3 regions of the Chryseobacterium gambrini genome follow, and region 1 is predicted to be linked to each of the others. Evidence: riboswitches for the same ligand, from Rfam matches in the RefSeq annotation. Region 1 holds a riboswitch; each other region holds the start of a gene.
What was found. A riboswitch is a leader RNA that binds a small molecule or an ion and turns the genes downstream of it on or off. The one in region 1 is predicted to bind cobalamin.
Positions count from the first base shown of each region.

Region 2: it holds a riboswitch for cobalamin, as region 1 does, so the genes downstream of both, PFY09_RS07000 (TonB-dependent receptor plug domain-containing protein) here and PFY09_RS03550 (5-methyltetrahydropteroyltriglutamate--homocysteine S-methyltransferase) in region 1, are expected to answer to the same signal.
Region 3: it holds a riboswitch for cobalamin, as region 1 does, so the genes downstream of both, PFY09_RS19560 (acyl-CoA thioesterase) here and PFY09_RS03550 (5-methyltetrahydropteroyltriglutamate--homocysteine S-methyltransferase) in region 1, are expected to answer to the same signal.

Region 1 is NZ_CP115857.1:790,873-801,333, forward strand. Features, by position in the region: gene PFY09_RS03525 (TIGR01777 family oxidoreductase) at 1-393, shown strand, start outside; gene PFY09_RS03530 (hypothetical protein) at 631-1,209, shown strand; gene PFY09_RS03535 (hypothetical protein) at 1,215-1,781, shown strand; gene PFY09_RS03540 (hypothetical protein) at 1,864-2,559, shown strand; gene PFY09_RS03545 (VOC family protein) at 2,576-2,962, shown strand; cobalamin riboswitch at 3,074-3,258, shown strand; partial or broken gene PFY09_RS03550 (5-methyltetrahydropteroyltriglutamate--homocysteine S-methyltransferase) at 3,645-5,763, shown strand; gene PFY09_RS03555 (hypothetical protein) at 5,860-6,351, shown strand; gene PFY09_RS03560 (hypothetical protein) at 6,355-6,684, shown strand; gene PFY09_RS03565 (hypothetical protein) at 6,710-7,492, shown strand; gene PFY09_RS03570 (KTSC domain-containing protein) at 7,567-8,013, shown strand; gene PFY09_RS03575 (efflux RND transporter permease subunit) at 8,459-10,461, opposite strand, start outside.
Region 2 is NZ_CP115857.1:1,573,517-1,583,977, reverse strand. Features, by position in the region: gene PFY09_RS07040 (nuclear transport factor 2 family protein) at 1-229, shown strand, start outside; gene PFY09_RS07035 (GNAT family N-acetyltransferase) at 291-731, shown strand; gene PFY09_RS07030 (DinB family protein) at 819-1,322, shown strand; gene PFY09_RS07025 (GIY-YIG nuclease family protein) at 1,395-1,703, shown strand; gene PFY09_RS07020 (L-threonylcarbamoyladenylate synthase) at 1,744-2,292, shown strand; gene PFY09_RS07015 (nuclear transport factor 2 family protein) at 2,423-2,737, shown strand; gene PFY09_RS07010 (CCA tRNA nucleotidyltransferase) at 2,762-4,183, shown strand; gene PFY09_RS07005 (DUF5074 domain-containing protein) at 4,562-5,605, opposite strand; gene PFY09_RS07000 (TonB-dependent receptor plug domain-containing protein) at 5,622-7,451, opposite strand; cobalamin riboswitch at 7,483-7,658, opposite strand; gene cdd (cytidine deaminase) at 8,566-9,048, opposite strand; gene PFY09_RS06990 (NADH:flavin oxidoreductase/NADH oxidase) at 9,148-10,200, shown strand; gene PFY09_RS06985 (DUF2752 domain-containing protein) at 10,239-10,461, shown strand, end outside.
Region 3 is NZ_CP115857.1:4,226,286-4,236,746, forward strand. Features, by position in the region: gene PFY09_RS19550 (cytochrome P450) at 1-879, opposite strand, end outside; gene PFY09_RS19555 (HD domain-containing protein) at 1,202-1,792, shown strand; gene PFY09_RS19560 (acyl-CoA thioesterase) at 1,882-2,265, opposite strand; cobalamin riboswitch at 2,375-2,552, opposite strand; gene PFY09_RS19565 (hypothetical protein) at 2,616-3,410, opposite strand; gene PFY09_RS19570 (helix-turn-helix domain-containing protein) at 3,525-4,484, opposite strand; gene PFY09_RS19575 (hypothetical protein) at 4,714-6,099, shown strand; gene PFY09_RS19580 (transposase) at 6,125-6,550, shown strand; gene PFY09_RS19585 (helix-turn-helix domain-containing protein) at 6,526-6,852, shown strand; gene PFY09_RS19590 (ATP-binding cassette domain-containing protein) at 6,854-7,522, opposite strand; gene PFY09_RS19595 (hypothetical protein) at 7,933-8,544, opposite strand; gene PFY09_RS19600 (YcxB family protein) at 8,630-9,121, opposite strand; gene PFY09_RS19605 (endonuclease MutS2) at 9,122-10,461, opposite strand, start outside.

The sequences.
Region 1 (10,461 bases):
AAAGACGGTGCTTTAAAAAAAATGCTTCCGCCTGTAAAAATGGGCATTGGCTCGCCTATCGGAACGGGAAAACAATATATGCCGTGGATTCATATTAATGATATTTGTTCGATTTACGAATTTGCTTTAAAAAATGCTGAACTGGATGGAGCATTCAATGCGAATTCGCCGCAACATACAACGAATGAAAATCTGACAAAAAAAATGGCGGAAGTTCTTCACAAGCCTTTATTTATGCCCAATGTTCCCGCTTTTGTTTTAAAACTGATGTTCGGAGAACTTTCTGAGGCTTTGCTGGAAGGTTCGAGAGCTTCATCGGAAAAAATTCAGAAAGCAGGTTTTCAGTTTGAATTTCCGGATCTGAAAGATGCTTTAAAAAATTTATTACAATAAGTCTGTTTAAACTTTTATTTAACCGCAAAAGTCACAAAAGATGAACTAAACTTTTATTTAAAGTTGATCATTACAAATCAAAAAGGGCACAATAGTTTTTAAAAATCTTTGATTTTTATTCTTTTGAGCACTTTGGTTATTATAGAAATCGCTTTAACATTGTATTTTGTACATTTTGTGGTTAATTCTTAAATAGTTTAAACAAGTTTAATAGAAAATATCAGAAGTAAAAAAATTATGAAAACTATATTCTCACTAAGTCTTTCTTTGCTGCTGTCCATGAATGTTTTGGGGCAGAAAACTGAAAAGGCAGGACCGAAAGACAAAGCGGTAACCGAACATTTTAAAAACGATTACAAGAAAAAAAATTACAGAAAATTTGCCGGAAACATTGTTTTGCAGGACAATACAGCAAAATTCGATGATAAAACGATTTTCTTTGATCAATCTGATAAAATTACTGAAATGATGCTTAAAGAAGGATTGGTTTATCCTCAGCTTTTGACAGAATTTCAGGTGGATAAATTTGAAAACGAAGACAGCGACAGAACGCAGAAAAGATTTGCCAAACTTCAAAAAAACTGGAAAGATTCTTTCGAAGTCAATAATATTAAACTGAGTGGTGGTTCTGAACTGAGTTTTTTAAGTACCGATGAAAAAGTTAAGCGTTTTAAAGTGGTCTGCAAAGATCCGAAGTTTCCGAATCTGATGATCTATTATTTTGAATTAACGGATAAAAATGCTACAAAAGATACACCCATTCAGGATTTTATTAAAAATTCTAAACTGACGCATATTTTCCAGAGAACGGAGTAAAAAGGATGACTAATAACCATAATATCAATGCAAAAGCATTCTTCAGAAAATATTTTTTGATAATTATTTTTATTATCATTCTTTTGTTGCAGGATTTTTTTCTCAAACCCTTTGTAAAAGATCTGTATTTAAACGACGATATAAAAAATTTCAAAGAGTTTTCATGGAAATACACGGTTTTTATTTTTACTATTCTTGCCGGAATCATTATTTTCGTTTCAAGGAAAAGCATTACGCTTTCGGCTGTGCCTTTAATTTTATTGGGTTTAATGATATTCGGAAGCGGATTTTATTTCGGATTCCATTCTTTGGTGGATAATGCTTTGCTTTTAATCAATTCAAAAACGAAGAATACGGAAATCAATAAAACTTACGAAGTAATTCATGATAAAGAAAAGAAAGTTTTTTGGCTGAATAATGAAAATTATATTCATGATAAAGAGGATCTTCAAAAAATTAACCACTATAGAGTTTCAAAAGGTTTAAAATCTATTTTTGATCTTCAGAATAATGACACGGTAAAAGTAACGTTTAATAAAGGATGGTTTGATGTAAATTATCTCGAAAAATAATTACGCTCTGAAAATGTATAATGCGACCAGAAGAAATAGAAATATAGGAACCGAAAATCAAGGTTTCAGTCAAAATAATAAATTGAAAATTTCAACACCTAACGGAACATTAAAGTCTTTTTACGAAAGAATTGGTAAGCATGAAAAAGAATCTAAAATAATAAATGGACACGAATTTTTATTTATCATTGAAGAGCTTCGCGAAAACTGTTATCACTCCTGTTCTGTTTCTGATCTTGAAAAGATAATCGAAAATATTCCTAAAGAAGATTACGGAGATTTAAAGTTTATTGTTTTACGCCAACCGAAAAGAAAGGAGGAAATAATATCGCCGGTTTGGGGAAGACTTGTTTACAGCTTTGAGTACGAAAACGAATATTTTCCGGCGATAATTTTAGACTCAATAGATTTAAACAAAAAGTTAATATGGTCTAAAAAACAAAGCATCGAAGATCAGAAAGAATTTGAAAGATTAAAAGGAGACGGACATATTTTTACACAAAATAAGAGAAGTTTTATTTCTCAGTTAAATTTAGAGCCTTCAAGAAATACCCAATTGTACAGAACTCTACTGCATGAATTCGGGCATTATGTTCATTACTTAGAAGTTGTGAAAAGACCTTTTGAAAGTGATGAAGATTATGAGGCAAAAGAAATTCGCGATGATTACTACTCAGCTTTATCTAAAGTTGAAAAAGAAACTTTTGCGCACCAGTATGCTGATCGACTGAAGAAAAAATTAACTGAAGAAAAAATAATTCCTTTTAATAGTCTTTAATAATTGCAATTCAAACATGAAAATAAAAAATATAGATCACCTCGTTTTAACAGTTGCAGACATTGAAAAAACGGTAGATTTTTACACCTCTATTCTTGGTTTTGAAGTGGTGACGTTTGGAGAAAACAGAAAAGCACTGACTTTTGGAAATCAGAAAATCAATCTTCATCAAAAAGGAAAAGAATTTGAACCGAAAGCTGAATATCCCACTTGTGGTTCTGCGGATCTTTGTTTTATTTCCGAAACCGATATTCATGAAGTTTTACAGGAACTAAAGGAAAAGAATATTGAGATCATCGAAGGAATTGTTGAAAGAACCGGAGCTTTGGGAAAAATACAATCGGTTTATTTCAGAGATCCGGATTTAAATTTGATTGAGATAAGCAACTACAGCTCATTGTAAAATACATTCTCGAAAAAATCCAAATAACTGTTCATTCAGAATAATTTTCTGAATTACTTAAAAAATAAACATATAATTCCTACATTTGTTTAGAAAACAGTTCTTTTACATACTTCATCAAACGGAAAAGGTTTTACGTAAAGTAGATTAATAGGGAATCGTGTGAAAATCACGAGCTGTCGCGCAACTGTAAGTAATACTCTAAAGGTTTTTATCCACGTATATCCACTGTGCAAACGGGAAGGATGATAAAAGCTGTTACAAGTCAGGAGACCTGCCTGTTCCGAATTGACAATGCTCTCGCGGTTTGGAGTTTTTTTGGTCAGACAGATGATACTTTTTTGAACGTAGCAATCTAAATTTTAATTTGATTTTAATTGCAAAGTTTTTAATATTAATTTATTACTTTAAGAATGAAAAAATATTCGCCAACCATCAATACAGCAGTTGTTTTTTGCATCTGCTTCAGAAGATACGGTTAAAAAATTTTTCATCTTATTGCTGAGAAAAAAGCTTTGTGCAAAACGATAAAATTTCAGAGCATTCTCTTATGTAAAGGGAAAATTGCGTCCTTACTGTATCTTTACCTCTCCATTCTATTTCCTTATACAAAAGCATTGCGAAGCATCAGAAGAACTTTTATACACATTAATTATTGTTTAATTTAAAAGTTTTAAAGAAAATGCAAACGCACATTCTTGGCTATCCGCGTATTGGTAGCAACCGAGAACTCAAAAAAGCCTGCGAGCAGTATTGGTCGGGCAAAATCACTTTAGACGAATTGCTGGACGTCGGGAAAAATATCCGACAAAACAATTGGAAGCTTCAGCAGGAAGCAGGAATTGATCTTATTCCGTGTAATGATTTCTCTTTTTACGATCAGATTTTGGATATGACGTTAACTTTAGGCGCTATTCCTGAACGTTATGAAGAGATTGCTCTTAAAAAATCTGAAACGGATCTCTATTTTGCCATGGCAAGAGGCTTTCAGAAAGAAGGCCTGGACATTACTGCAATGGAAATGACAAAATGGTTTGATACCAATTATCATTTCATTGTTCCGGAATTCCATAAAAATCAGGAATTTAAGCTGTTCTCCCGTAAAATCATCAACGAATTTTTGGATGCTAAACAAGTGGGAATAAATGCAAAACTTATGATCATAGGTTTGTTAACCTATATTCTGCTTGGGAAAGAAAAGGAGGAAGGTTTCAATAAGCTGGAGCTGACTCAGAAAATTCTTCCTGTTTATATTCAGATTCTTAAAGAGCTTGAAACTCACGGAGCAGAATACATCCAGTTTGATGAACCATTTTTAGCATTAGATCTGGATGAAAAATCAAAAGAAACTTACAGTCTGATTTATACCGAAATAAGAAAACAGTTTCCTCATCTGAAAATCATTGTAGCTACTTATTTTGAAGGTTTAAGAGATAATCTTTCTCTGGCTGTTTCTCTTCCTGTAAATGTGCTGCATCTCGATCTGGTTCGTTGTCCGGAACAGTTGGAGGAAGTTTTAAAAGTAATTCCGGAAACATTGCATCTTTCATTAGGCGTAATTGACGGAAGAAATATATGGAAAAATGATTTCGAAAAATCTCTACGCCTCATTAGACAGGCAACAGATAAAATAGGTTCGGAAAGAATTTTAATTGCTCCTTCCTGCTCATTGCTTCACAGCCCTTCTGATCTTGATCTGGAGAACAACGAAAGTGTTTTATCCTCCGAAATTAAACAATGGATGGCTTTTGCTAAACAGAAAGTCTCTGAAACGGTTACCCTGAAAAAATTAGCCGCAGAAAATCCGGATTATTCCACACTCCTGCTTTTAGCTGAAAATAAAAAAGCCATTGGAAAGCCGCAAAACATCACCTCTAATTCATAACAGCGAAGTGAAGGATCGTGTAGATGTAACTACCGAGGAAGATGCTAAAAGAAACAAACCTTTCAGCATCCGAAAAATTTCTCAAAAGGATATTCTCAACCTTCCTTTATTCCCCACAACTACAATTGGCTCATTTCCACAGACGAAAGAAGTTAGAAACTGGAGGGCAAAATTTAAAAAGGGTGAACTGAATGCCAAACAATACGATGATGTGTACAGACCGAATCCGATGACGGTTTACTGGTCTGAATATGCGCAATCTTTAACGAAAAAATGGGTGAAAGGAATGTTAACGGGACCAGTAACTATTCTTCAATGGTCTTTTGTGCGTGATGATCAGCCGCGATCTTTAACGAGTAAACAAATTGCACTAGCTATTCGCGACGAAGTGAATGATTTGGAAAAAGCAGGAATCAGAATTATCCAGATTGATGAACCTGCAATTCGTGAAGGTCTTCCGTTGAGAAAATCTGACTGGCAGCATTATCTTCAATGGGCAGTGAAAGCTTTCAGAATTTCAGCGAGCGGTGTGGAAGATGCGACGCAGATTCATACACATATGTGCTATTCGGAATTTAATGATATCATTCAGAATATTGCCGATATGGACGCGGATGTTATTACGATTGAATGTTCCAGAAGCCAGATGGAGCTGCTGAATGCTTTTGCTGATTTCAAATATCCGAACGAAATAGGACCGGGAGTTTATGATATTCATTCGCCGAGAGTTCCATCGAAAGAGGAAATGGTAGTATTGCTGAAAAAAGCACAAGCAGTTATTCCAGCACAGCAACTTTGGGTAAATCCCGACTGTGGCTTGAAAACCCGCCATTGGGATGAAACGGAAAAAGCGTTGATTGCAATGGTAGAGGCTTCTAAAGAGGCAAGTAAATTATTTGCTGTACAAACTCATTAGATATTGATATTTTCAGGAGCTTCAGGGCTCCTGTTTTTTATAAAGAATATAACATTTAGAAGAATATTATTTATTTTAGTATTGTAAATTTTTACTATGACAAATGAACACGAACAAAAACTTAATAAGTTATTTAAATTACTAGATGGAAAAACGACTTTTTATGTTCGGGATTATTATAAAGAATTAGCTATCAACCCTGAAAATATTGATGATATAAAGGTCATTGAAAATACAATTAATTTAGGTTTAAGATATGACTATTTTATTCGCAAAGGAGAAGGTTATTACGATATAACAAAATTTGGGTTAGAAGCTATAAAATCTGGAGATCACTCTATCTATCAAAGAAAAATTTTATGGGAATCTAAAAAATGGAATTTAATTACTATAATCATTTCTATCATAGCTTTAATTATAAGTGCAATTCAGCTTTTTAAAGATTCAAATTCATCCGAAATCGAAAACTTAAAAAAAGAACTATCTGAGAACAACAAGCAATTAAAAATTCTGAAAACTCTTATAAAAACAGAGCAATTAAATGTTAAGAATTCTGAAAAGAGAATACAAACTTTAGAAAATAAATAGTAAATGACCACCAAAGAATTCGTAAAAAACTTCTACCAAGAAAAACAAAATATTCTTAATTCATATTTTGATAATCAAGCAGAATATAGAACTCTTGTTTCATTAAAAGTTGAAGAATTAAATTTAAATGAAACTCAAACTGAAAAATTGAAGGATATAATTTCTGATCTTTTGACAAATACTTTTTACACCATCTTACTAGGTTTAGATGGTTCCGCAAGTATTGGAGATTCACAGCAAAGTTTTAAAATATTTGATGAAAATGATAATTTAATTTCTGAAAATGGAGATTTAGAAGGATTAGCCTATGAATATTTTCATGAAAATAAATAATTTTGAAAAGTTTTAATTAATGAAAATGAAAAAAATTATTCTGTTAGTTATTTTAGCAATAAATCAAAATATTTATAGCCAAAATAAACTTTTAAAATCTGATAAATTAACAACTACAGATTCTGTTAAAATAATTGGAATGTATCCTAAGTGGGATAAAAATAAAACTTATGAAAAGTATAATTTTTTAATTACAGATAAAAAAGTAGTTGATTCCCTAATCGAATCTGTTGAATATGGTGACAATACTAAAAATGAATGGGAGCAAAATACTTTTAGTATTATTTTAACTAAAGTAAATAAGGAGGTTAGGAGAGTTTCCATTAGTCCTGCTCTTCATCATGCACATACAAATGGTGAAAGCTATAAGTTTGATGTTTCTATTTTAGAAAAACTAGCAAAAAAATATCCTTTGACTTATAAATGGTATGAAAAGGAATTTAAAGATGAGCAACAATTCAATCAATTTAATTCAGAAATTTTAAAGCAAGAAAAAACTTTGTATGTAAGTAAACCAACGTTTATTTATGAGGGATCTTTTGAATTACAATTTCCTAAAAATGAAAAATTTCTGTACCCAAAAGCAATTGATGACTATTTAAGACCGCAAATTGAAAAAATTGTGAATGGCAAAAAATTTAGCATTTCCTACATAGCAAATGAATTTAATTTAAAAAATAGGGACCAATATACAATGACAATTAATGGTCCTTATACTCTATTCAAAGATTTAAAAGACAAGAACAGCAAAAAAGGAGAATGGATTCCTGCAAAATTCATTGCCGTTATTTATGAAAAAGAACAATAATTTAATTCTGAACAACTTACAAAAGTTCCAATAAAATTCCTTAATTTTGCACCCCGAAATAAGGATCATCCATTATGAAAAAATTAGGCGAATACAGAAAGCTTCTGGAAGTTGATAAAAATGTAACACTGAAGGAATTAAAAACCATCTACAGGAATACGATGAAAGATACTCATCCAGATAAATTCATCAATGATGAAGCAGGAAAGCAGGAAGCGGAAGAAAAAAGCAAATCTGTAATTGAAGCCTATCATTTTCTGGTAAGCATCAATCCGGAAACGCAGGAAAAATACAAAGAAGAATATACTGAAACCATTACGAAATCTAATATTCAGGATTTTTATCTGGAAAAATCGGTTCTTAAAGTGCAGCACCTGAACGGAAATATGTACGAATATCTTGGAGTTCCGAAAAATACCTACATCAAAATGGTGAATTCCGATTCTCCGAGCCGTTTTGCAAGAAGACATATTTACGGAAGTTTTGTGTACAGAAAAGCTTATGAAGCAATGGCGGAATAATCCCCTATTTACAAATAAATAAGAGCTTTCAATTAATTTTGGAAGCTTTTTTTATTTGATTAAATTTTTTTGATTGTCCGTAATTTGTCAGAATAAAAACCTCTGCGATCTCAGTTAAGTTTTAACGCCTCTGCGAACCTTAAAAACAGTTTGTTTATAAAAAGTCTTTGCGTGCTTAGCGTTAAAATCAAGCATTATGATTGATAACAGATAATCAATTAAATTTTAATTTTAACGCAAAAGGGTCGCAAGTCTTTTTTAAATTATTGAACATACTTTTCGATCGTAAAGGCTTTTATTCAGCAAATGAGCAATCATATTTCTTTTCTTTTTTAAGATTGCGTCGTCGCTTCAGAACTACGTTTGCAGGTCTTCAGTCTGTTCGCAATGACATAAAAAAACCGCATCATTACTGATACGGTTTTCGGTTAATTAAGGTGTTATATTAATCTAAATGTTTTGGAGTAAAGCCATCTTCACTTAGTTCTCTGTGCTCATAATCGGCTTTCATTTCAGCTTCATAATCTACTTTTTTATGTTTGCCCATTCTTCTCAGAATTGAATCAAATAAAGAGTAAACTACTGGTACAATAATTAAGGTAAGGAATAGAGACGATGTTAAACCACCGATAACTACCCATGCCAAACCTTTGTTCATTTCCGCTCCTGCTCCTGTTGCCAATGCGATCGGCAACATCCCGAAGATCATCGCAATCGTTGTCATCAGGATCGGACGAAGACGTGCATGATTCGCCTGTACCAGAGCGTCGTGTGTATTGGCTCCGGCTTCTTTTCTGGCATTGGTAAAGTCGACGATCAAAATTGCGTTCTTCGCAACCAGACCAATCAACATGATCATCCCCAACATCGTAAAGATATTCAGTGAATTCGCTGTTAAGGCAAGAATTACCATTACCCCGATCATCGCCAGAGGAATTGAGAATAATACCACGAAAGGATACACAAAACTGTCGTATAATGAAACCATTACCAGATAAACCAATACAATAGCCGCCAATAAAGCGATTCCCAACGTACCGAAACCTTCCTGCTGGTTTTCCATATCTCCACTCCAGATGTAATCTACTCCTACAGGTTTGCTCTTGCTGTCCATGAACTGTTTTGCCCATTCGTTGGCAACGTCTCCTACTGGTCTACCCACTGCTTTAGCTCTTACTTTTACAGAAGGCGATTTGTCTCTACGCTCAAGCAAACTTGGTCCAGATCCCATTTTAACCTCAGCAAACTGACTAAGACGTACCTGTTGTCCCTGAGGATTTGTAAACATTAAGTTTTTAACATCATCAATAGACTGTCTGTTGGCATCTCCGAAACGGATATTGATGTCATATTCATATTCTCCTGCTCTGAATTTCCCGTCTGTATTTCCGTTGAATGCAGTCTGCATCGTCTGTCCTACACTTGAAAGATTCAAGCCTAAAGAAGCCATTTTATCTCTGTCGATATTCACCTGAACTTCAGGATTTCCTGAGTCTGTAGATAATTCTGCATCTACTGCTCCCGGAACTTTTTTCAGCAATTCTAATATTCTCGTTGCTTCTTTTACGGCTGTTGCGTTATCCGGAGCGGTTACCACCATTTCAATCGGTGCATTTTCAGCACCCATGATTCCGATTGGGGCAGTTTTAAATTCTACTCCAGTAAATTTCTCTTCTAAAGCTCTTTTTATTTTCGCAGCTTTAATGTTCGTACTTTCAGAACGTTCAGATTTATCCGTTAAATTTACCTGAACTTCTGACTGATAGGTTGTCGCCTGAGCTCCCCCAAAACCGGTTGACTGCTGTCCTACTGTTGTAATTAAATCTACAACATCTTTGTCATTTCTTAAAAATCGCTCAACATCTAAAGTCAGCTGATTGGTTTTTTCAACGGTTGCATCTTTCGGTAATTCCATCTGAACAAGGAACTGTCCTCTGTCGATCGGCGGGAAGAATTCTCCTCCGATGAATCCGAATGCCACCAACATGAAAGAAGAAATCAGAACGATAAATGTAATCACTACCGTAGAAATTCTTCTCAACGTAGTTTTTAAACACCATTCAAGAATTCCTGTGATCCAATGAGTGAATTTCTCGATTAAACCTTCAAACCAAAGGATGAATTTTTCGAACCAGTTTTTCCCTGTTAAATGCTCAAGCTTACCAAATCTTGAAGACAACCATGGAATAATGGTGAATGAAGCCAATAATGAAAGCAATGTCGCAATAACCACCGTGACGCAGAACTGAGCCAGAATGTTAGCTACCAAACCTGAACTCATGGCAATTGGTAAGAATACTACCACAATTACCAAAGTAATCGCTGCAACGGTAAATCCGATCTCCGAAGCTCCGTCGTAGGCTGCCCTGATTTTGCTTTTCCCCATCTCCATGTGACGGTAAATGTTTTCCAGTACAACGATCGCGTCATCCACAAGAATACCTACCA
Region 2 (10,461 bases), 780 kb from region 1:
CGGACCCAACAAAGTGAAACGCGAATTGATTCCAAATTCCATGAAAGTATATCCTTTGTACAACAATAATGTTCTGTATGCTTTTATTCAGGAAGGAGAACATGATTTTGCTGAATTTTACAACGGAAAATGGAACAAGGGAAGCCGTGCAAAATTTACCATTCTCTGGATTCTGGATGGAAAAGACTGGAAAATGAAGCGCGTTCTCAGCTACGACCATCACTTATAATCTACTTTGTCAAAGCTTTATGAAGTTTTTTTGTGCTTTGACAAAGTTTTAAACTCCCATTATGACAAGAAAAGCCCAACTTGCAGATGTACAGCATTTAGCTGAGCTGTTCGATCAGTACAGGATCTTTTATCATAAAGATTCCGATATTCCTGCTGCGGAAAAATTTTTAACAGAAAGAATTGAAAATAACGATTCCGAAATTTTTGTTGCCGAAAATGAAGGGAAATTAGTCGGTTTTGTTCAGTTGTATCCGCTATTTTCCTCCACAAGAATGAAAAGATACTGGCTTTTGAATGATTTGTACGTGAATGAAAATTATCGTGGAAAAGGGTTTTCAAAACAAATGATTGAAGCATCCAAAGAACTTGCAAAATCAACCGATGCCGCCGGAATTCTTCTGGAAACCGGAAAATCCAATGATATCGGAAACAAGCTTTACCCAAGATGCGGATTCGAAATCTACGATGAAGTGAATTTTTACGAATGGAAGATTTCATAATGTAACAATTTACCAGTGTAACAGTTTACGAAATCTTAATTGTTACTAAAATATTACTCATTACCAATTACTTATTATTCATTATATATGACTGATTTTCAAAAATACGTTCAAAGATATTTAGATTTAATTCCCTCAGAAAACTGGCTGGAAGAACTGAAAAGATACGGAGAAAAAACGGCTGAAATTTACTCAAAGCTTTCAGAAGAACAATCTCTTTTTGCCTACGCCGAAGGAAAATGGACGCTGAAAGAACTCCTTCTGCATTTATCCGATACCGAAAGAATCTTTCAGTACAGAATATTGGCTTTTGCGAGAGGCGACCAAAATGAATTACCGGGTTTTGATGAGGAATTGTACGCTAAACAGTCTTTCGCGAATGAAAGAACACTAAGTTCATTATTGGAAGAATATCAACTGATCAGAAAATCGTCTCAGATTCTTTTGGAAACTTCAAATTCCGAAGCCTTAAAAAATGTAGGATCCGCCAACGGAAACCAGATTTCTGCCGAAACCATCGGGAAATTGATTGTTGGTCATAATATTCATCATCTGAATATTATTGAGGAAAGGTATTTGCCAAAGTTGTAAAGTTTTTTAATTTTATGTCATTGCGAGGAGCGAAGCGACGAAGCAATCTCATAATTTTAAAGATGAACACAAATGAAACCAGGCTTTGTTTATATTATGACCAATAAAAACAATACGGTTCTTTACACTGGGGTAACATCAAATTTACCAAAAAGAATTTATCAGCATAAAGAAAAGATTTTTGAACTAAGCTTTACATCTAAATATAATATTGACAAACTTGTCTATTGGGAATCATTTCAGGAAATAGGAGATGCTATTTTTAGAGAAAAACAAATTAAAGCAGGTTCGAGACAGAAAAAAATTGATTTAATAAATTCAATTAATCACGAGTGGAGAGATTTGACAGAAGATATTAAAGATATTCTCAATCCTTTTTGAGATTGCTTCGTCGCTTCGCTCCTCGCAATGACAGAAAACAATGGAAAAAATAATAGAAATTTTAAAATCCGGCGGAACAATCTTATACCCAACAGACACCATTTGGGGAATTGGCTGTGACGCTACCAATATAGAAGCTGTCAATAAAATTTTTGACATCAAAAAACGGGAAAAAAACAAATCCATGATCATCTTGGTGGAATCTGAAAAAAGACTACAGGATTTGGTTGATGTTCCGGAAATGGCTTGGGAAATTATTGATCTGAGCGAAAAGCCTGTAACAATTGTTTATGAAAACCCGAGAGGATTGCCAAAAGAATTATTAGCTGAAGACGGAAGCATCGGAATCCGTCTGGTAAAAAACGACTTCTGCAAAAAACTGATTACAAAACTCAACAAACCTTTGGTTTCTACTTCTGCAAATTTCAGCGGTGAAAAAAGTCCGTTAAAATTCTCGGATATTTCTCCTGAAATGATTGATCTTGTAGACTATGCAGTAGAAGAAGACCGCGAAAAAGTTTCAAAATATTCGGGTTCGTCGGTAATAAAAGTCTGGAGTGACAACAGAATAAAAGTTCTGAGAGAATAATCGGCGTTTATCATATATTTTAAAGTCTTATTCATCCGCATCGGCAGGATTTCTTTTTTTAGTTTTATCTTTGCAGAACTTCAATTTTAAAACAATTGCGATGGATCATCAAAAGTTTGCTGAAGAATGAATCAAAGCATGGAATTCGCATGATCTGGATATTATTTTATCTCATTATTCGGATGAAATAGAGATCGTGACGCCGATGATAAAATTAGCAACAGGAGGAAAAGAAAGTTCTTTAAAAGGAAAATCTGCTGTTCGCGAATATTGGAAGACAGCATTGGAAAAATATCCTGATTTTCACTTCGAACTTATAAAATCTACGGAAGGAGTAGATTCTGTGGCCTTATTTTACAAATCCATTATGGATAAACATGCGGTCGAAGTGATGTTTTTTAATGAAGACGGAAAAATTAATAAAATGTATGCTCATTACAATTAATGAACGGCATTAGTGTATTAGAAAATGAAAATTAATCTTACTCAAAATAAAAATTTAAAACTTTTCAAAATTATTTCGGAGGTTGCAGCCCGAAACAACCAGTCTGTGTATGTCGTCGGAGGCTACGTACGCGATCTTTTGATGAAAAGAAAAGCATCAACGGATATTGATTTTGTGACCGAACAAAGCGGTATCGAGCTTGCCCAAAACGTAGGAAAAGAAATTGATCCGAAAATGAAAGTTTCGGTTTTCAAAACCTACGGTACAGCGATGATCAAATACAAAGATCTTGAGCTTGAATTCGTAGGCGCAAGAAAAGAAAGTTATACCGAAAACAGCCGGAAACCGGAAGTGGAAGGCGGAACCATTGAAGACGACCAGAAAAGAAGGGATTTTACGGTGAATGCAATGGCAATTTCGTTAAATCAGGATAATTTTGGTGAACTAATCGATCCCTTCAATGGAGTAGATGATCTGGAAAAAGGAATTTTAAGAACGCCTCTGGAACCTGCACAAACCTATTCTGATGATCCTTTGAGGATGATGAGAGCCATCCGTTTTGCTTCTACGCTTCAGTTTCAGATCGAAGAAAATTCTTTGGAAGCCATTAAGCAGGAAGCCGAAAGAATAAAAATTGTTTCGATGGAAAGAATCATGGTGGAATTTAATAAAATCATGCTTTCCAAAAAGCCATCTATTGGTCTGAAATTAATGGAACAGACGGGTCTGATGAAATTAATTATTCCTGAACTGATTGATCTGAAAGGAGTAGAAGAAGTGGAAGGACAAACCCATAAAGACAATTTTTACCATACTTTGGAAGTGGTAGACAATATTTCTGAAAACACCGATAATCTGTGGCTTCGTTGGTCTGCATTGCTTCACGACATCGGAAAAGCACCGACCAAAAAATTCGTTGAAGGAACAGGATGGACATTCCACGGGCACGAGTTTTTAGGCTCAAAAATGGTAAAAACATTATTCCAGAGACTGAAACTGCCTTTAGGTCCGGACATGAAATATGTTCAGAAGATGGTAAAACTTTCGTCTCGACCGATTGCTCTGATTACCGATGATGCTTCAGATTCTGCTTTGCGAAGATTATTGTTTGATGCAGGAGAAAATATGGAAGATCTGTTTACCCTTTGTAAAGCCGATATTACGACCAAAAATTCTAAAAAGCAGGAGAAATTCAAGAAAAATTTTGAATATGTTGCTGTTAAGATTAAAGAAGTTGAAGAAAAAGATCAGGTAAGGAATTTCCAGCCGCCGATTTCAGGAGAAGAAATTATGGCAATGTTTAACCTGAAACCAGGTCGCGAGATCGGAATTTTAAAGGAAAAAGTAAAAGAAGCCATTCTGGAAGGCGAAATTGGAAATGACAGCGAGGAAGCGAGAACTTTCGTGATTGCTGAAGCGGAAAAACTGGGATTGACACTCGCCTAAATGCTTTTCGGGACATTTGATTATATTATTTTAGTATTAATTTTCCTTATTAACATTGTTGTCTGGAAATTTAAAATAATTAAAAAACGCAACTGGATTTTATATCTGGTTGCGTTTTTATTTTTTGGATTTGTTATTCCGCTTTTATCTGTTGATTTTGAAATTGAAAAAGCGACAAAAGATCAGCCAATTGTTGATAATTTTACATTGCTTTATACCTATTTCAGGTTTCCTGTTTGGTGGTTTGTGGGTATTCTTCAGCTTCTTATTTTAAGGAAATTTATTAACTGAGTATTTTAATCATAATTTTATTTCTTTGTATTGTATAAAAGAAATGATAAACATTCAATTCTTACTATAGCAAAGACCTTAAAAAGATTAATTCATATAAGCGGCATTAGATCCGATGCCTGTTACAAATTTTTTCAGAACTGTTCCTGAAGTGTTATATACTGTAACTTCTGATGGAGCTGTAAAACCTTTTACATCAGATGCAAAGATTTTTCCGTCTTTTACAGAAAAGCCGTACAGCGTAAAATATTGCCCTCCGTCTACAAAATTGATAAGAGGGGCAGAAGGAGCTGTTGTTGCATTCATATCCATTGTGTAAATCTTGTTGGCAGAGGTGAAGTAATATTTTCCACCATCAATTTCAAGATTTCTTGCATTGGCGATACCGATTAAAGTTGTAGTTTTTGTAATCGTTCCTGCAGGAGAAATTTCATAAATGTAAGAATTAGATGCTCCTGAAGCAATTACATACACATTGTTATTGTAACTGATGGTTTTTTCGATCTCACCGTTAGGAACAGCAACCGTGTTGATGATCTCATTGGTTGAAGTATTGATTCTCGTAAGCGTACTTCCGTAGCTGTAAGTAGCATTCTGCACAAATACCGTTCCTCCTGCTTCTACCACTCTTTCCGCTGTAGAAGTGGAAGCGAAAGGAATTTTCTTCACAAAAGAAAGATCAGAAAGCTTGTAAACATTCACATATTTTCCTCCGTTATACTTATCGTTAGAAACATAAAGATTTCCGTTGCTGATCGTCATATATCTAGGATTATCCAACTGAGCTGTAATTTCTCCGGTTTTTTTGAAATTATAACGGTTAACAACCTGTACTTTATTAGAATTGTTCAGAAGCAAAAAAGCTCTGTCATCACTGAATGTGATCGTCTGTAAAACATCACCCAGATTTTCGTTGTTATTTTTCTTATAAATATCGTTTTCCAATACAGAAAGATCTTTAGAAATAAAAGAAACACTCGCTGTAGGTGTTCCGAAGTTTCCTTCATTCGCAATAAAATATCCGTTTTCATAATCACCTCGCGACGGCATTACATATTCATCATCACTACATGAAACATTAATCACAAGGATCAAAGCCAGTAAAAGCTGAAAAAGTCTGTTGAATTTCATAATATAATAATTGATTTTAAAAATTTAAGTTGATGTAAAAACTGTAGTTTCTTTTAGGTAATGGATAATAAGCCATCGTTTCATAAATCTCGTCGGTAATATTATTTACCCTCAATCCTAAAGTATACTTTTTGGCAACAGTTGCAGACAATCCTGCATTCAGGACGAAATATGGTTTTATAAGATAATCGTTATTCTCATCAGAAGTGGTAAAAGTCTTACCCGTAAACATTCCCTGAACATACAGATTCATAAATCGGTACTGATAATCTGCATTCCCGAAAACCTTATGAAGAGGAACATACATCAGCTGATTTTTCGTCTCAAGATCTACAGATCTCGTATAGCTGTATCCCGTATTTATTTTTAAAGAATGTTCTTTAGAAAACTTGTGCTGAAACCCAATTTTAGACTCAAGACCATAAGACTCAACATTTCTTACGTTTCTTGGTGACCAATATCCCATAGAAGTAGGAATCCATTGGATCATATCCTCTATTTTCATGTAATAAGGCGTGATACTCAACATGAATTTTCCAAACGTCAATTCGTGGCTCATTTCAGTCTGCAAAGACGTTTCAGCCTTCAGATCCAAGTTTCCGCCCGGATTCCAGTAAAGATCATTAAAAGAAGGAAATCTGAAATTCTTTGAAAAACTTGCCCCTAAACTGTACCAGTCAGAAACCTTCCATTTACCAGAAAAAGAATAGAGTAAAGGCGATTCTATATTTTCAATAAAATCCTTCTTGATTCCGGCTTCCAGTCTCAGCTTTTGGGTAGGGAAATATCTCAACAATCCTGCAACAGAATAAATATTTCTCTTTACATCCTCAATTCTGAATTGATAGCCTTCCCCTTTATTGATCTGAAACTCTCCGATAAGATTAACATTCAGTTTAGGCGTGATGAAATAATTGAAATCATCTTTAAAAATCAGGATTTTTCCCGTTCCGCCACTGGTTTTAGGAGCCTCAAAAACTCCGAAATACTGGAAATTTTCTTCCGTGTAAGCCGCTTTCAGGCTGTTTGAAATCGATTTCGAATTCACATCGTGGGTAAGAAGGCTTCGGAAAGTCTGCGCTGCATATTTCGTACGATTGCCGTTTTCCGTGAAAATAGGATAATTCTGTTCCGCGTCGTACAACTGACTTTGCCACGAGATTTTCTGATTTCGGGCAATTTTATAGCTAAAACCTATATTCGCTGTACCGTTAAAATATTTACCGTTTCGGTTGATATACTGCTTCTCAGGAACCTCATAATTATTTTGACTGATGAAATAATTTCCGGATGCCTTAAAACTGAAATCTGAATTGCTGAAAGAAGTTTTAAAATGATTCTGGAACGTCTCATAAGAAGCCACTTCACTATGTAAAGTTGCATGAAAACCCTCATTAAATTTCAGTTCATTGTTAAGGTGAATACTTCCTCCTATTGCTCCGCTTCCGTAAACCACACTTCCGCCGCCAGCTTTCACTTCTATCGCATCATAACCGAAAATCGCGATATTATTAACATCTCCCTGTCCTAAAAGAACAGAATTGATGTTAATTCCATTCCACACAAAAGCAGTCTGCTGCGCCGTTGTTCCCCTGAAAGAAGGTGAAGAAACCGCACCGCGGCCATTTTCCTTAATATAAACAGCCGACTGAAAACGTAACGTTTCAGATAGATTGGCGGAATTTTTTTCGATGTCTTTGGGAGTAATTGTAGTAACCGGATGAAAAAGTTTCACCTTATTCATCTGATTGTCAAAAACATAAACGGTGTCAATAGCTTTCTCCTGCGCGTAAAGAAAACAACCGTATGATGCAAAAAGCAGTACTAAAGATCTTTTTAATGCCATTCCTATTTTACTTTTCCTCCGAAAGCAATGTTTTTAAGATTACATTTTGGCAGGTCTCCTGACTTTCGCTTTCTACACCTTCCCGTTTTCACAGTGGTTTATCGTAGAAATCTTATATGCGATTTACAGTTGCGGGGACAGTTTGGGATTTTCGCCCAATTCCCTTTTCATTCCAAATTAATGGAAACCAAAATTTTTGCAAAGATAACTTTTTTAATTTATTGACAAAAAAAATAGCCGTTAAGTATCTTTTTAATAAAACAATGATTTGTTGTGTTGCAAAAAAAAACAAGATCAGGAGCTTTTTCCAGCTTTCGCTACTCGCTTTTTTTGGATTCGGCGGCGGCAAAAGCCGCCGCCGAATCCAAAAAAGAGCTCAGACATGCCGCTCAATCTGGGCTAGGAAAATAAAACCGCAGAAAATAAACAGTTTTATAAAACTCAGATTCTATTGAAAAATAAATAATAATTTTCAGCCAGAATTATTTAAAATGTATTAAAAACTTACTTTAAGTTTCTTTAAATTCATTTTAAATTTAGCCGCAAAAAAGACAAAAAACTTTATTGGATTTATTTAAGTATTTCAAAAGTCTGCAAAGAGAAAAAATCTCTGATTTTTTTTAACTTATGTGCTCTTTTTTTTCCATTTCAAGGATTAAACTTAAAAAACTAAAGTGTTTAAATCTTTTGCATTTTTTGTGGAAAAAAGTTTAAGCAAGTTTTTTAATTACTTTAAAATAAGCATCACTAAGGAAGAAAATCAAAGATTTTCAAAAACTAATGGGTTCTTCTATTTTAAATACGCATCATTCAAAATCTCATGTGACTTATGTGATGAAAGAAAGTCCCTTCTTAAAAAACTTTCCCTTAAATAAAAATCCAGCCAGGAGTTTAAACTTTTTAAAATAAAAATAAAAACGCTAAGGTGAAAGGTTTGATAAAATTTCTATTCTTTTAAGACACAAGGAGAAAATTAAAAATTTTCTTTTATAATGCTGATGAAATTTTATCGCAGATAAAATCCTTGCGCCTTAAAGCATACTATCTTAAACAACTTTGCGCCCTTGCGAAAATCCAACCTGAATTCTTATTTACTATTATTTAAACATTTTAACTATAAAAAAGTACCGTCAAAATAAAACGGCAGAAGATCCTTAATAGAATGTACCTTCACCACCTCATCATTCAGATTAGAAAAATAAAGCTCAATATTTTCATTCTGCTTCGTTTCATATTCAATAATGCTCTGTCTGCACGATCCGCATGGTGGAATCGGCGGATTTTTCTCAGAAAACTCCTTCGGTCCGCCTACAATAAAGATTTTCTTTATTTTTTCAGACGGAAAATTTGCCCCGATCCAGAAAAGAGCAGTCCTTTCCGCGCAAAGCCCCGAAGGATACGCCGCATTCTCCTGATTGTTCCCGGTGTAGATCTCTCCGTTTTCCAGAAGCACAGAACAGCCAACCAGAAAATGAGAGTAGGGAGCATAAGCATTCTCGCGCGCTTCTTTCGCTTTTGCAAATAATTTTTTTTCTATATCGTTCAGTTCAGCGTTATTGTTAAAATATTCGTAACTGATATGAGTTTCTTTTTTCATATATTGTGGGTTTAAAAAAAGGGGGATAAATTTACTTTTTTTTCATGAGGTGGGCAACACCATCACATTCTTTAAAAATTTTAAAAATCAGATCAAAAAATGTTATACACTCCAATCAGATTCAGAAATGTTGAGTTGAAAAACCGTTGGGTAATGTCTCCAATGTGTATGTATTCTTCCGAAAACGGATTAGCCAACGACTTTCATTTTGTGCATTACGGAAGCAGAGCGCAGGGCGGAACAGGATTAATCATCGTTGAAGCAACGGGAGTAGAACCCCGCGGAAGAATTACCAATCACTGTATGGGAATCTGGAACGACGAACAGGCAGAAAAACTCCAGAAAATTGTAAAATTTGTACACCAGAACTCAGAAACCAAAATAGGAATTCAGCTTGCGCATGCCGGAAGAAAAGGATCTGCATGGAACAATGTACAGATCCCTATTGAAGAAGGCTGGGAAACCATCGCACCAAGTCCGATTCCGTATCATCCGACCGAAAGAATTCCACATGTTTTAACCATTGAGGAAATTAAAGAACAGGTTGAAAACTTCAGACAGGCAGCAAGAAGATCTGTAGATGCAGGTTTCGATGTCATAGAGATTCACGCGGCACACGGTTATCTTATCCATCAGTTTTTATCACCGCTTTCCAACATTAGAACCGATGAATATGGCGGAAGTTTCGAGAACAGAATACGGTTTTTAATTGAAATTGTAGACGCCGTGAATGAAGAATTAAATGAAAATGTCGCTTTATTTGTAAGAATTTCCGGAACAGAATACGCAGAAAACGGCTGGGAAATAGAAGACAGTGCCGAGCTTGCTAAAATCCTTAAAAACCATTCGGTAGATCTTGTTGATGTTTCCAGTGGAGGAAATATTCACGGAGTAAAAATTCCGGTTCACGAATGCTATCAGGTTCCGCTTGCGTCACAGGTGAAAAATGATTCAGCAACAAAAACAGGAGCTGTAGGATTAATTACGAGAGTCAATCAGGCAGAGGAAATTCTGCAGAAAGGAGAGGCAGATTTAATATTTATCGCAAGAGAAAGCTTAAGAAATCCTTACATCGCAGTTCAGGGTTCTTTTGAAATGGATGAAGAATGCTTCTTTCCGCATCAGTATTTAAGAGCAAAAATTTCTAAATAATTTTTTTATATATTTGAGAATCATAACCATATATTACAATGAAAATAGAAGACTTTATGCTGCCTTGTCCCATCAAGAAATTCTTTGGAATCGATTGTTTTGGGTGCGGAACGCAGAGAGCTATCGTCATGGTTTTTGAAGGCAGATTTGGCGAAGCATTTCATATGTTTCCTGCAGTCTACACTTTATTGCTTTTTTTCGGAACGGTTTTCCTCAATTTTGTAGACAGAAAACGGAATTACAGTAATATTTTAGTTTTTC
Region 3 (10,461 bases), 1.1 Mb from region 1:
AACAATTTCAGCTTTTAGCTTTTGTTCAGCTTCAGGATTCCGGCTGATCTCGAAAAAGATAAAACTTAAAGCATTGGCGGTGGTTTCGTGTCCTGCAACGAAAAGAATGAGCATTTCATCAATTAGCTGTTCATCAGACATCGGAAGCTGTGTATCTTCATAACGTGCCTGAATAAGCATATCCAGCAAATCATTTTTTTCTTCGCCTGAGCTCCTTCTTTTATCCAGAACATTTTTAATGATATTTTTTCCCTCATTGCTTTTTCTCATCACTTTATCAATTATCCCAAGACTTTTTATCATCTGGCTATACAAAGGAATTCTTACTTCTTTCGCAAAGACTTCCTGAACTTCGGTAATGATTTTTCCTAATTCTTTTACGCTTTCTTCATCAATATCCGAGCTGAAAAGTGTTTTAGCAACAATGTTGAAAGCCAGAGTGTGAAAGAAGTCGTACAAATCAGTCTCCGGTTCCTGTGGAAAAGCCTGAAATGCTTTATCAATTTCAGTCTTCATAATGCCAACCAAGTTGGAGATTTTGATCTTACTGAATCCCGGCTGGATGAGTCGTCTCTGTTTCAGCCAGTCTTTCCCGTTATTGGTAAGCAGTCCTTTCCCGATATATTTTCCTAAGATAACCGATTGTATATCAGATTTATAATAGTTTTTATGGTTTTGCTTTAGAATATATTCAATAAATTCCTTATCCTGAGAAAAGATAAAATCGATGTTCGTTATGCTGGCTTTAAGATGAAAAGTGTCTCCTGCAATGTTATGATTTCCGCTGATCACTTCTAAAGGATTGTTTATTCCGTATAAAAGTGAATACAGTTTTCTTTTTCCTTTAATTTCTGTAGGATAATTGTAATTTGGGGTCATGTTGAATATTTATAATAAATGTAATACTAATCTCTGAATTAAAATATGTTTAAAGCTAAAAGTCATATTTTTGTATTACCTGTTTTATCATTTTAATTTTATGCTTTTTTTAATTTTAACCATAAAAGAAACGAAAGATTTATCATAAATTCATTATCAAAATAATCAGCGTTCTCATAAGCATGAAAGTCTGATATTTTTTAAACCAATATTTTTTTCTTTTGTGTAGAAACTTTAACAAAGTCAGGTGGATTTTTTAAGTAAAAAGGATAAAAAATATTCTAAATGATTGAGGAATAATGACGTCTAAATAATATATACAATGAAAATACAAAAGGAAATCGATTTTATTCTGGCTGTTGATGCCCTGAAAAATGTACAAAGAAGAAATTACAATGCAGACGATTCACGAAGGGAAAATACGGCGGAACATTCATGGCAGATTATTATTCTGGCGCAGATCCTTTTTCCGTATGCGAAAAACAGAGCAGATATCGATTTGTTGAGGGTAATCAGAATGTTGTCTATTCATGATTTGGTGGAGATTGAAGCAGGAGATACTTTCATATTTGATGAAGCGGCAATGGTTGGGAAATTTGAAAGAGAGAAAGTTTCAGCTCAGAAAATCTTCGGAATTTTAGACGAACCGCTGCGCTCCGAATTTTTTAATCTTTGGCAGGAATTTGAGGAAGAGCAGACTCCTGATGCAATTTTCGCCTGCGCGATCGACCGCATTATGCCTTTTATTTTAAATTCCCATACTTCAGGAAAAAGCTGGACGGAAGCCGGAGTCACGGAAAAGCAAATAAGAAATATGCTGGAAAATGCCATTGTAAGAGCTTCAGATGAATTGGGAGAGGCTTTTCAATTGTTGCTGCTGAAAAATTTGGAAACTGAAAAGGTATTGAAATAGAAAGGTTTCGGCGGGCTTTGCCCGCCGAAACCGCCTTAAAGAACATTGAAAATATTGGATTCCGGCGACAGAAGGTCGCCGGAACCTTTTTATAAGATTTGGATAGGTTTCTTAAACTCATCAATCGCTACAAAAGTAAAATCGCCTACGATCGCTCTTTCCCTTTCATACGAATACATCTGTTCCGTGAAAATTTCCACATTTACTTTCATACTCGTTTTTCCGACGTGAACCACTTTTCCAATCAGTTCAACAATGGTTCCGGCAGGAATCGATCTTTTAAAATCAATCTTATCGCTGCTTACGGTTACCACGCGTTTTCTTGCAAATCTGGTGGCAGCAATAAATGCCACTTCATCCATCAGTTGCATCGCTGTACCTCCGAAAAGGGTATCGTAATGATTGGTTGTGTTCGGGAAAACCGCTTTGAAAATTCGGGTTTCAGATGCTTCAATTCTTTCTTCTGTAGTCATATATCATTATTAATTAAAGCGAGATGAAAAATAGAAGAACAACAGAAAAAGCAGAGACAGAAATCTCTGAGTGTCCATTAGATCAACAAACTTCAAATCGCGAAAGTTTTTTGTTATGAAGAAAAAGGCAGGTCTCCTGACTTGTAACATCTTTATTTCCTTCCCATGACCAGCACAGTGGATTTTAATAAAGACTTCAGTTACTTACAGTTGCGCGACAGCTCGTGATTTTCACACGATTCCCTTTTAATCTGCAGTTAAGCAAAACCAGTTTCCTGAAAAGTAACAGACTTTACAAAAGAGTTAAAGACGGATGCTTTTCGGGTACAAAAATAATGATTATTAATGAATTATTCGGGAGTTTTATAGATGATCTGGCTTTCGGCTTTTCCCTGTTTGATAGTCCAGATCGTTGTATAGCGGTTTTCACCGGAACCGTTAATCATATATAGAAAAATATGATCATTGTCGATGGCGGTTACCCCAACATTATTGAAATCCATTGTAGGCTGAAACATATTTTTAATGGCGTCTCTTACAAAAACAGAACCTCTTCCCGGCTGCTGAACGCGTACAGATTTTATTTCGGTTAAACCTTCAGGTAATTCCTTTCCTATACCCCAGGCTTTTACTTTGTCAACTTTAATAATATTTCCATTGGCATCTTTTTCCTGTTTCTTGATGTGCGCATAGGAAGGATAAACATCAATGATGACTTTTGTTCTCTGATTTCCCGGAATTTTAGGATTGGTATCGTCTGTAAAGATCAGAGATTTTCCGTTCTTGGATTTTGAAGGCGTAAATGGTGCTAATTTATCTACAAAAACCACACGGTTTTTATTAACCATACCTTCTTTAGTAATGCTGTCGTATCTCACGAAAGGTTTTTCCGTGTCCTCTTTTTCAGGATATTTTATCCAGATCCATTCCGTTTCTCCCGGTGCAGGTTTTTCGTAAATAAAAACATCTCCTGTTTTCATACGGATTTTATCGACGATTTTTCTGTAGTCGTCTTTATGAACGCGCACCATTGCATAACCTTCTTCAGCTTTTACAACACCGAAAGGAACTTTATTCTGACCTTTCGCCAACACAAAAGAAAAAACACCGAAAACTGAAAGATAAAATGCTTTACGTAGAGACATCATCATGAAATTTTTTGACAGTTCAAATATATAAATTAAAATTTGTTTAAACTTTTCAAAAGTATAAAAGTAAACTGATGAATGTATCTAAACTAATTTAAATTAAAAAAACTGTCATGAAACCTTTGTATTGGTTTTCTGTATATATTCACTCGGAGTTACCCCTTCTATTTTCTTGAATACTTTATTAAACGTTGACTGATTTTTAAATCCGGCTTCAGAATAGATATGCATTAAAGTCATCGTTTTCAATTCATCACTCTGTAATTTATCTTTTACATATATCACTCGATGCGTATTGATGTAATGATTAAAATTATCGAATCCGTTGATTTTTATGGCTTTGGAAATATAATTGTTATTCACTTTAATCGTACTGCTGAGCTCAGAAATCGTTAAATCTGCATTTCTGAAGAGTTTATTGCCAATCACCTCATTGTCTATTTTCTCAAAAATATTTTCCGCAAGTTGTAAATCTTTATCTGCAACCGGAACGGGTTTGGAAATCTTCTTCTCAATAAATATATCTTTATTCTTTAAATTTTGAATCTGGCTTTTGTAATAAGTTCCTAAAAATATCTGTATCAGATTGACGGTAAGGATGAAAGCATCTGTAAGACGTCCTTTTTCAAGATCATTAAAAGGATATCCGAAATAATCGTTTCCGGCAAATATACAGCAAAAGCTTATAAGAAAAATGGCGTATACGGTAAAGAAAACAACTTCTCTTTTAGAAAAAAAAGTATAAGCCCAGAATGGCAATGTAACAATCCATATCAGACTGCAGACAGAAATATTCCAAAATCTGAATATGATAAACAGATTGTAGAGCGGCATTACAATAATGAAAATTTTTACGACTTTAAGAACATCATAGTTATTGCCTACTATATAAAAAGGAAGCAGTAATGAAAAAAAACCTCCGATGAGATAATAAACCATTACCGGATCTTTCATATAAAATGAGAAAACCAGGATGAATGTAATAAAAGTTACACCCAGTATATAGACGTATCTGTTGGCGAGCTCTCTTTTCAGATTAAGCACTTCGCTCTCAATATTTTTTTTCCCCATACCAATCTAATATAATAAAATTCAGAAAATCACTTATTAATTATTTTGATTATCAGTAGTTTATATTAGTTGCAATGAAAAGCCATTTATCATTTATCTTTTGTTTTAGACTCGATAAAGTGACTTTATATTTGCAATGTGTTTTTCAGTTAGCAAAATTACAATAAAAATTTAAGCTTTATAATTGTTAATATAAATATCTGATGAACCCCCTTAAAAAACATATATTATGACGAACAAAAAAAAATTATTTCTTCTCATTTCCTTTACAGTTTTGGGATTTAAATCTTTTGCTCAGGTTGGTATTAATACCACGAAACCGCAAGGTGTATTTCACGTAGACGGCAAATCTACTTCTGCCACAACGAATGATCCGAACAACGCACCAACAGATGTACAGTCTTCCGACGACTTTGTTGTTAAGAGTAATGGAAGTGTAGGTATTGGTACGGTAAATCCTGACGGTTCCGCTATACTCGACATGAATGTTGATCAGCTGACCTCGGGAAACAAAAAAGGTCTTCTTGTTCCAAGATTGGCTTTGACATCAAGAACAGACATTACAACCATTCCTAATCCTGCAAAAGGCTTACTTCTCTATAATTTAGGAACAAATTCAGGATTCAGTTATTCAGGATATGTTTTTTGGAATGGAAGCGAGTGGCGACTGATAGAAGACACTTCTCCGGTTAGCGCAGTTGCTGTGTTAAACTGTAACGCGGCGGCGTTGGATCCATCCCAGTTGATTGACGGCAATACTCCTACAGCGATTACTTCCGGAACTATTATGAAAATACCATATTCCGGATCAAATGGAGGTCAGTACAGCGGAATTACATTATACTCCGTTGGAAATCCCGGAATTACAGCAACAATTGCAGGCGGAAAACTGGAAGCAGGATCAGGTTCTTTGGTATTTGCGGTACAGGGAACTCCTATTGCTTCGCAAACGTCACCTGTTGGGATTACATTTGATCTGACTCCTTTTATTACCGCTAATTCGGGACTTACAGGCTGTAGCTCAGTTACCGTAGGAACTCAGGTGAATGCTGACATTAAAACAGTAGCTGTGATGGATTACATGAAGTTTATTACAGATCCGGATACAGGAGTAAAAGGGTTTGTAGTAGAAGCAAAAACGCCGGATGGTCTTTATACAGTAAGAGTTTTTATGAGACACTCTGTTCAGAATGCCACGGCAACGGCAACAAACAACTTAACATCTACAGCAAGCGGAGCAGAAAACAATGTACAGTTGCGAAATAACTCCAGTACAGCAAAAACCATTATGTGGAATTACTCTACATTTTATGGTGGACAGATTACAGATGCCGGAGGAAATTTAGTGGTTCCTTCACAGATTCCTGGTGGAGGAGACGGAAATACCTGGAGATCATTATCTACCTCTAATGCAGGAGCATGGGGTAATCCGGGAATCTATAATGCCAGCAACAGCGGACCGGAATATCGATACTATTCCTGGATTGATACTTCCACAACCTCCAAAGTAGCTTACATAGCGACTGTAATGGCAGGGATGGATCCTTCGGCTACTGCAACACAGGTTACCAAACAAAAAGTTTTTATTAAAATCGAACAGATTACAGGACAATAGTAAATATAATACACATTGATGAAAAATGAATTTCAAGGACATCCATATTGGTAAGTTTATTGAAATTAAGGTTACAGAATGTGGGATGGAAATTTCCCACATCTGTAATTATTTTAATCTCGGAGAAAAAGATATACTAAGAATGTATGATTCTTCACACATAGACAGTGCACTTTTACTAAAGTGGAGTAAACTTCTTAATTATGATTTCTTTAGACTTTACACACAGCATTTAATATTTTATGCACCCCCTTCTTCCAATTTAAAATCAGCACTTAATAAAAAGAAGACCTTAAAATCCAGTTTCAGAAAAAATATCTACACACAGGAAATCATTGATTTTATCCTCGAATTGATGGAAGAAAAAAAACTATCAAGACATGAAATCTATGAAAAATACAAAATTCCTAGCACAACACTTTACAAATGGATATCAAAGAGAAAAAAATAAAGAAAACAGTTCCGGACTACAAGCAGATTTATAGTGATTTAGTTGCATTGAAATATCCTGAAAAACTGGATCAGTGTACACCAATCCTTCAGAAAAGAGAATTGGATTTCTTAGAAGTCTTAGAGATCAATAATATTTTAAAACCCAATAAGACAGATCAGAATTTGAAATCATATGATAAATCTACCATTCTGAAAATTCTGGATTACCAGAAAAAAAATAATTTAAACAATACTGAACTGGCTATTAAGTTTAAAATGAGCAGAAATACGGTAGGGAAATGGAAAAAAATATTCTTCTGAATTAATCTGAATAGGAAACCGGAAGATAACCGTGCCGTTGCAATTCTTTTAAATCTTTAATCTGCCTTAAATAAGAATCAGAAAGAAGATAAATTTCATCTGAAACTTCCAACACTTCCTTATAGCGATGATCTGAGAGGATAATTCCTTTCTGTTGTGATTGTTCTTTAATTATTCTCTGAATTTCAACAATCATTTTTGGAGATAAAGCGTTAAAAGGTTCATCCAGAAGAATAAACTTTGAATCGGAATATAAAATTAAAAGAACCTCAACAATTTTCTTCTCACCGCCGGAAAGACTTCCAGAAGTTTCATTTAAAAAAGGTTTTAACAAATCTGATCCAGTGAGCTGATCTGCATTTTCTTTATTACAGAAAAGTGAGATCAGTTTTTTAATTTTTACACCCCTCGGAAGAAAAGAATGCTGAGGTAAATAAGCAATCCTTCCTTTCCTGTCCATTTGGTTTTGTAAAATTTTATCATCCACTCTTACAAACTGAGAATCGCCTTTCTCTGTTCCGAAAATAATTTTTAAAAGAGTAGATTTTCCCGTACCGTTTCTTCCAAGCAATCCGATAATCTTTCCTGCTTCACAACCCATGTAGATATCTCTCAGAATTTTCTTTTCGTTAAAAGATTTTGTAACACTGTCAACATGCAATTTGCTCATATCAATTTTGTAATCACATTAACAATTACCCCTGCTGAAAAAGTGAAGATCCAAAGAAAAACTTTTGAAAACCCGAAATTGGCAAAGAAAAAATATTCATTTTTAAATCTTAATTCATAAATAAGATAATGAAAAGCCGGAAAAAATACCAAAAAACACAATCCGAAATTGTCAGCCGTAAAACCAAGTAGGGTATTCATCAACAAAGAAAATAGAACAGCAGGAATCAATAATTTTACATAGAAAATCCAGAGAATTCTTATATTTTTAACCATATATTATATCTGTTTAAACTAATTTTGAATTCAACCAAAGTTAAATCAATTGATTATAAAGTTTCTACTAAAATATCTTAAGCTCTCAGAAGAATAAAAATCTGAAATTTTTTAGAAACTGATAACCAAATATCGTTAAATTTTCTCCAGATCTTTTTTTGAAAAAAACAGATAAGAATAGATTCCAAAGAAAACAAAAACAACTGAAAATAAAACGGCAGCAATATAAAAAGCATCTCCGAAACTGTACGCAATATTTATTTTTCCATCCATTCCCATTCCTGTGGTATGTTCCATATCTTCCATTTTAGCTTTAAAACTCAGATAAAATCCTAAAAACCCAAGAAGTCCGGTTAAAGAAACCCCAAGATGATAAAGATACTTGTTTCGTATGGTTTTCATCAGTTGCACAGCAATTCCCGCAATCGCCATTAGAAAAGAAAGAATAACAAACGGATTTGGCGAAATATCACCTTTGTCACTTTCTTCCTGAGAATCATCGGATGACGTTGAATGATCTTCCTGATTGCTTACGGAAGATGCATAAGGAGAACTTTTTTTAATGCTTTCTCTCATTCTTTCGTCCATTTTTTGCTTAGAAACTCCCGTTATCAGATCAGTTCCCTTTACAGACATCAAAGTAACGTTACCGCATTTCACAAGGAAAAAGGGAAATAAAAAACAAAGGATAATTACAGTATAGCTCGGTATCGGCAGAAAGTCGGACAGCATTTTTAAGGTCTTCATAAATTATTGTTTGGGGTAAAAATATAAAATTTAAAATAAAAGAGCGTCCTGAACAGACGCTCTCATGAGATATTTTGTAAGTACATTACTCTTTTCTGAGTTTTGCTTTTACATTATTTTCTGTAATCATTCTTCGCAATCCGGTAATCTCATCCTTCGTAAAATACTTTTTCGGAACCATATTCATCGTCTGTGCGCTTTGGTAGATTAGAAACCATTCTTTATTTTCCTTCACTTTATAAACCGTATTCCATGCAAATTCTGCATCAAAAGTTTCTCCTTCTGTACGGATTTTCTCTTCCGTAAAAATATATGTAATATGTTCCTGAATCTTTTTATTGGAACTGAAAGCAAATTTCAGCCGTAAAAAAGACCGGATCACGATAAACAGAAACATAATTCCAAGCCACATTGAAGCCGAAAGCAAAATTTCCTGTTCAGAATTGCCATCCGCAAACAGTTTTACAATAAAGAAAAGCAGAATCAGCAAAGGAAAAGCAATAAGCCTTATTAAAGAACTTTTGAGATGAAACATCAGAAAATCCTTAAAACTGATATGAGTTTTTACCGTTATCATTTAAATTCTTTCCAGTTCGTCTGCGTCAATCATTGTTTTAAAAGTTCCGTAATTCACAATTACTTTATTACGCGAAATTTTTTCAATCGTTCCCACACTCGTGCTGCCGGAAATACGGACGCGTTGCCCGACTTTCATCCAAAGAGCGCGGTCGGTTTTGCGTTTTTCCTCCAGTTTCTCATTGGTTTCCGTAATTTTTTCAATTACTTCTTCCTTTTTAAGCTGTTGGGTAATCTTCCTTTTCACAACTTGCAGACGTTTAGACTCATCTTTATCTGCTCCCAGTTTTCTGAATTTTTCCTGCTCAAGAATTTTTACAAAATCTTTTACCACATCTTTTCTGGATTTCCCTTTTACGTAGCTGTCGATAAAAGCCTCAATCTTGTTCCCAAACTGCAGTTTACGGTGCTCTTCTTCATATAATTTCTGGAAATTGAATAGCTTCTGCTGAAGCTGTTCATTCAGTTTCTGAAGGTTATCGCGCTTATCTTCTACAGATTCTTTTCTTTCGGCAAGATCGGTCTTTAGTTTTTCCACTTCATATTTTTCCTGCTGAAGTTTTACAATCGTTTTATCCAGATTTACAATATCATGTTCCACCTTTTTCTTGGCAGAATGAATAATGAATCTCGGGATTTTATTCTTTTCCGCCACCTCAAAAGTAAATGAACTTCCCGCTTGTCCCACTTCCAGTTTATACATCGGTTCCAGCGTTTCTTCATTGAATAGCATTGCGGCATTCTGGGCATTCGGAAGCTGTTCTACAACAAGTTTAATATTGGTGTAGTGCGTCGTAATGATTGCAAAACTTTTTTTGTCATAGAAAAACTCAAGGAAACTTTCTGCTAACGCACCTCCCAGTTCAGGATCGGAACCTGTACCGAATTCATCGATTAGTAAAAGCGTATTCGCTTCAGCTTCACGAATGATTCCGGACATTTTCTTCAATCTTGATGAATACGTCGAAAGGTGATTTTCAATCGACTGATTATCCCCAATATCGGTCATGATCTTATCAAAGAAAAACATTTCCGATTTTGGATGTGTCGGAACAAGAATTCCGCTCTGGATCATCAGTTGAAGCAAACCAACCGTTTTCAGCGTAATGGATTTTCCTCCCGCATTTGGTCCGGAAATACAGATGATTCTGTTGTGTTCCGTTAAACTCAGCGTCTGAGAATAGATCGTTTTATTTTCCGCTTTATTCCTTAAAAACAGTAAAGGATGGAACGCTTCTCTTAATCTTAACGTTTTGTGGCGGTTGATTTTTGGTAAAACACCGTTGATAAGTTCAGCAAATTTTGCTTTTGCTCTTGTTAAATCAAGGTCGAAAATATACT